2 regions of the Paenibacillus sp. PK1-4R genome follow, and region 1 is predicted to be linked to the other one. Evidence: riboswitches for the same ligand, from Rfam matches in the RefSeq annotation. Region 1 holds a riboswitch; the other holds the start of a gene.
What was found. Region 1 has a riboswitch for cyclic di-AMP ahead of QNO02_RS10230 (C40 family peptidase). Riboswitches for the same ligand answer to the same signal wherever they lie in the genome.
Positions count from the first base shown of each region.

Region 2: it holds a riboswitch for cyclic di-AMP, as region 1 does, so the genes downstream of both, QNO02_RS06960 (HAD family hydrolase) here and QNO02_RS10230 (C40 family peptidase) in region 1, are expected to answer to the same signal.

Region 1 is NZ_CP126535.1:2,325,075-2,328,228, forward strand. Features, by position in the region: gene QNO02_RS10210 (xanthine phosphoribosyltransferase) at 1-149, shown strand, start outside; gene QNO02_RS10215 (hypothetical protein) at 247-576, shown strand; gene QNO02_RS10220 (hypothetical protein) at 696-914, shown strand; gene QNO02_RS10225 (carboxymuconolactone decarboxylase family protein) at 1,056-1,385, shown strand; gene QNO02_RS10230 (C40 family peptidase) at 1,458-1,922, opposite strand; cyclic di-AMP (ydaO/yuaA leader) riboswitch at 1,928-2,059, opposite strand; gene pelA (pectate lyase) at 2,479-3,154, shown strand, end outside.
Region 2 is NZ_CP126535.1:1,654,520-1,657,673, reverse strand. Features, by position in the region: gene QNO02_RS06965 (HAD family hydrolase) at 134-817, opposite strand; gene QNO02_RS06960 (HAD family hydrolase) at 1,011-1,409, opposite strand; cyclic di-AMP (ydaO/yuaA leader) riboswitch at 1,525-1,700, opposite strand; gene QNO02_RS06955 (glutathione peroxidase) at 2,071-2,550, shown strand; tRNA gene QNO02_RS06950 (tRNA-Leu) at 2,698-2,780, opposite strand.

The DNA.
Region 1 (3,154 bases):
CGGAACTTGTCGGATTCGGCGTTGTGGTCGAGAAAAGTTTTCAGGCAGGGGCACGCACGATTCGTGAACAGGGTATTCCGGTGGAAGCCTTGGTACGCATTCGTTCCCTGAACGATGGTACGGTACAATTTGACGATAACGAAATGTGACATTTTAAAGGAATAGGGCCTATTTTTTGAACTATGCCTTTGCATGACCGCCGATTTCATTTATAATGGGGTTATGTTAGGGAGAGGAGGCAACACCATGGGGAACCAACCGGCAACAGAACAATTTTTCAATGATAAGCTGGCGGAATCGAAAGTTCATTTTGAACGTGCCCTGGATTGTAAACATACGGAATTCGATGACCTTTATCCCTATATGATTGAACATCCTCAATTTTTCTGGTACAAACGCTATGTTGCCTGGTCAGAATTACTGACGATTGTAGGCTTGTGCGAAGAGTTGTCCTTCTCTTGGAAAGAACAATTTACACCGCATCAAGTGGAGTACCTTGAAGAACGTGTGATGTCCGCCAAAGTGCTTGATTTTTGGTTCGAGAAGAACGACAGCAAAGAGCACGCGCAGCGGTAACTTTCAGTCGGGACATAATTTCGAATGACATGACAGTCCAATACAGTCACGTGAGACCTAAATGACATTTCATTTAGGTCTCTTTTTGTAAATAAATTTGGAATATAGGAGCCATGAAGATGATCAGTGATACAGAACTGGACGCCCTGCGTCTGTCAGGTGAGAAAGTAAGAGTAGTACGGGACGAGCTGGAATCTAACGATGTAACCGGGATTGTTGTTGCCTGGGATGGCGAGCAGGTACTTATCCGTCGTCAGAATCGACGTGTCGTTAAGCTGGATCGCAGTTACAAATATCAGCTGTTCAGTGAGCCGCGCCAGAGTCCACTTAGTGAGTAACAGCTTATAATTATGGCAGAGCCATGAGCGTTAAATGTTTGGAATTACCATGATTTCTTGGAATAATTGACTCACTCGGGAGAGAAGATAGGTACAGTGAGGAAGATCTGTAACTATAGCCGAGAGGGTGTGCTACAAGCCATGACATTGATGAATGATAAAGTTCATGCCTACAAGGATCAGATTGGAGCATTAAGCGATGTACTGCCAGGTGTGGTGAAGTCATATCATGAGTTTACGGGAGAATGCTTCCAACCAGGCGTGATTGATGCCAAGACAAAACAGCTAATTGCACTTGGCATTGGATTATTCGCCAACAATGAGGTATGTACCTTCTACCATGTAGAAGAAGCACGTGCCAAGGGTGCAACAGATCAGGAGATTATGGAGACCGTAGCCGTGGCCGGAGCTGTTGGAGGAGGACATGCCCTGTCTCAGGGCGCGATGCGAGTGCAGAAGGCGCTGCATTAATAAGCAATGCAACATACATTTTAAGTACAAAAAAGGCATCCGGTTAATAACCGATGCCTTTTTGTATGTGAATTACATTTTACCTAACATTTTATCATACATAAACTGTCCAGTTACCCGACGTGCTGTTACATAGCGGTCATTGAAGTATGGATTCGATAACTTCGTGATGCTTACACCTTTACTGCTGGAGGCATGAGCGAATTGTCCGCCGCCGATATATACACCTGTATGTGAAATGCCTTTGCCTGTTGTGTTAAAGAACACCAGATCACCTGTCCGAACATTGCTTTTGGCTACCGGAGTACCTGCTTTGGCTTGCTGCTGAGAAGTACGTGGCAATTCAATGCTGTATTTGTTGAAAAGATATCTCATAAAACCAGAACAGTCGAAGCCGGCTACAGTCGTGCCACCCCATTTGTAAGGAATACCTGTCATGTTGTTCACTACGGAGTTGATACTGCTTGCCTCTGTGCTTGTTGCCCCGGATGTAAATAATACAGCTGCTCCAAAAATGGAGATAATCAGTTTTTTCAAAATCAATGTTCTCCCTTCGATGCCTACGGAGTTAGCTAAGGGTTCGGTAGAAGGTTCCCTATATTTCCTATGTATAAGAATAATTCACCCAAATTGGTTCCCCCGTTTTCAAACATGAAACTCGGCAATGAATAATTAAGTTTTTGTAACTATTTGAAACTATATTGCATAAATGCGTAATTGTCAAACCCATTTAAAACCCTTCGTAATACCTCAATGTTAGCGGAATTAAGGTTTTTATATGAAAGAAGGGATTAAGTTTGGGTGTCATTCATGACAAAAACGTCATTATTGATTCGTTTAAGACGAATTTGGATATATAAATAGGTTTGTCATGAGTTAAAAGAACTATCCCGTTATGTAGAATTAGAGAGATTATATTCATTAAGTTGCATATATTGACAAAAATCGATTTTTTGCATATTATCTGATTATCCAATCCACATATTGGATTAAAATTGATTTTATTATGCGATAAATACAAATAAAGGAGGTTTGGGGACGCTTATCATAGGTAAAGTAGAAGTGGCAGATTTATAAAAACGAACATAGGAGAGTGTTACATTTGAAAGCGAAGAAAATAATTACTTTTGTCCTGGCATGTACGATGGTGTTCTCAGCAGTTGGAATGGCAGTTCTCCCTGTAGGGACGGTATCTGCTGCGGATGCATCGGGTACTACAGCGAGTATTTCTGATATTTTGAAGAACCAGCTGCCAGATGGAGGTTGGAGAAAAGATTATAAACAGACAAGTGGAGAGTGGGCGAAGTCCACGATAGACAACAAGGCTACATACTCAGAAATTAGAAGATTGGCGAAGGAATTTAAAAAGACGAATGATCCGCGATACTCCACAGCTGCAATCAAAGGAATTAACTTTTTGATCAACATGCAGTATTCAAACGGAGGATGGCCACAGGTCTACCAAAGCTCCGGATATCACAAGCACATTACCTATAATGATGATGCCATGATTAATGTAATGATCATGCTGGATGAAGTAGCAGCCCGCAAAGGTGATTTTTCATTTATCGACAGCACACTTGCTAACCGCAGTAAAAATTCAGTTGCCAAAGGTGTGGAGGCGATTCTGAATACACAAGTCGTTTCAGGTGGTAAGCTGACAGCATGGGGACAACAACATGATTCCAGTTCCCTTAAACCAGCGAGCGCAAGAATCTACGAAGTGCCATCGCTGACAGCTGGAGAGAGTGTAACGATTGTTAAATTTC
Region 2 (3,154 bases), 670 kb from region 1:
GTTCTTATCGACTAAATACTAAAAAGGCTGATCAACTGCGGTATTCTATACCCAAGTTGATCAGCCTTTATTGTTGCAATACAGCAACATGTTTCCTTTTATAATAAAACGCTAAACTCTAATAAACAATTATCTAATCCTGATTGGGCACCAGTAATGGCAGGAGTTCATCCAATGAATTAACAGTCCAATCCGCACGTTCGTCATCCGATCGGTCTGGCTGGAATCTTCCGTAACCCTGCATAATCCGAATTGTACGCATGCCCAGCTTCCGAGCAGGTATAATGTCGTTATCGATCCGATCGCCGATCATGACGGCTTCCTCCGGTTCACAACCGGCCTGCTTCAAGGCCACAGCGTATAACTCAGGGTCTGGCTTGGACACTCCTTCTTCAGCCGAACACGCCAGAACATCAACATACTTCCGCAAGCCGTAGCTCTCCAGTCTTTCTTCCGTTCCAGGACTCTGATTGGCAATAATGCCAATACGATAATACCGTGACAACTGCTGAAGAACGGAATCCGCTGAAGGAAAAGGACGTTCAAGATCTTTTTGAAACTTCAGCTTGTCCTGAATCTGTTTCTGGTGTCCCTCGTCTTCAACGAATGTGTGAATCGCCACTCTCATAGGCCATTGCTCATATTTTCGGTAACAGTTCGCGAACAGTTCGCGTACCGCCTCAATCTTTACCGGATATCCCAAAGCACAGGCTTCACGGACGAACTGTCCGATAATATCATCAACCGGCTCCCATTCATCCACCAGCGTATCTCCAACATCAAAAAACAACCATTTCAATCCACCTACATCCGGCACGCCAATTCCTCCTTGTAAGCCACAGGTGATTCCTGATCCAAATCTAAAAGTTCGTGTTCAAAAAGTCTTGAACTACCTTTAAAACCATAAAAAAGAAGACTCACCATCATGCATGAGTCTCCTCAAATTTCCGTTTATCGATACATTCAATTATAACAGGCACCTTACACCTGAGCAATCACAAGCTATGGCATTACCCATTGAGGAGAAAGCCAACTTCCCCATTGAGCGAATATACAATCCGGTCTGCGCCCATGCCCCGATAGATGCCCTTAGGATGACTCTGCTCTGTAATGACGCACAGGGATTTCGATGTCCATGAACGGCAGATCTGTAAATAACGACAGGTCAGATTCAGGCTGTTCTCGAAAATAAACACGTTGCCTACGCTGCCCTGCGGCAAAAACCATTTTTGAGCTGCAGCCGTATTCATGCGAATGACATGTTCTACTCCGATTCTACGGAGTCTGCGCTCTTCCCCTGCACTGTTGGTTAGAACGGCAAACGGCATTTTTTTGTACATCAGCAATTTGATAAATTTGCGTCCTGCTTCATTTGGAGCAGTCACTAAGATCATCTCAGTATCCATCATTCGTTCCTCCCTTGGCGTGAAAAGACAACAAAAAAGAAGCGTGGGGGACCAAGGCCTCCCGAACGCTTCTTAAAGAACCCATGGCGAAAACGCCATGAACCAGCGTACGGCTTGTTGCCTCTCCCTTTAACGCTTACGAGGTTAGCTGACGGATTCGGGCGCGAGAGTCGCCCTATTTCCGGCTGTCACCGGAAAATTCACCCCATGAATGCCTACTGTCCTGGACAGCGCATTCTGTTGGTTCCCCCGTTTCCCACTCATCAATGAATGGAAACTCAGCGATTAAAACATCGTTCGTATATCTTAAAATAAGATCGAGCGATATTATCGTTTGTTTCGTTTTTCAGGTACAATTTAGTTTAAATTGAAATTACGTTATGAATCATACACCCGCGCCATGTCGGTGTAAAGTCCGCACAGATCACCGAATCGACAGATTTTCGGCAATACTCACATATAATAGCGCTTACAACAAGGTCATACTCTATCCTTCTCTTTAAATCTATCTAATTCTCACTCTGACGAAAATCACTACGCATTTCATTCACGCATTCTGCACAACTTGCCTCTTTTGATTCATTTAACACCATATTAGTTTTGCATTATTTAATTGTAACCAATATAATAAGAGGTATCAGATGATATCATGGAGGCGATTTAGATGACAGTCTACGATTACAAAGTGAATACCCTTCGCGGTCAAGAAGTTGAAATGTCCGACTACCGTGACAAAGTGTTACTGATTGTGAATACTGCAAGCTCATGCGGCCTTACACCTCAATTCAAAGGTCTGCAAGAATTGCAAGACAAGTTCAAGGATGCGCCATTTGAAGTCCTTGGTTTTCCAAGCAACCAGTTTGCCCAGGAAAAAGGATCTTCCGACGATATCGCCGAGTTCTGTCAGATGAATTATGGCGTGAGCTTCCCTATGTTTGAGAAAATTGATGTGAACGGCTCAAGCGCTCACCCTCTCTTCCAGCACCTTAGCACAGAAGCTCCTGGCCTGCTCGGCTCCAAAGCAATCAAATGGAATTTCACCAAATTCCTTGTGGATCAGAACGGACAGGTAATTAAACGTTATGCTCCCAAAACAACACCGGACAAGATTGAAGAAGATATCAAGAACTTGCTGCAAAAATAATACATTGGCCACCCGTAGCCGGAAGGTAGAGCAGCATTGCCCCGGTAATGGATGGCCTTTTTTATCAACTTTGATGTCAAACTGTTCAAAAAGACAAAAAAAGAAGCCTTCCATTAATGGAAAGCTTCTTTTTAATCGTTCATATGATGCGGTCGAGAGGACTCGAACCTCCACGGGCATACGCCCACTACCCCCTCAAGATAGCGTGTCTGCCATTCCACCACGACCGCATGTCGTAAATAATCGGCAACAGAATTGATTATACCGGGTTCAGAACCAAAAGTAAAGTATTTTTTAATACTTCTTTTTCAGCTAGGCATTTTCATCAAAAATCGCATAATCTCGTCATCTTTACCCTTGAACTGCATACATTAGATTTGATCCCCTCCTTTCCGGATTGAGCTGATCTTATTGATTCATTTATATCTAGTCCTCCCTAGACTTCGCAGATATTTAACTTTAAATGTTATATAAAATAACACAAATATTGAATTCCAGATTTAAATACATTAAATTCAACTGATACTATTGACAAAAAGCGGACATTTATGGGATGATAACTATCATATAATTCGGATTTTTAAACATAATGCAAACAAAAAGG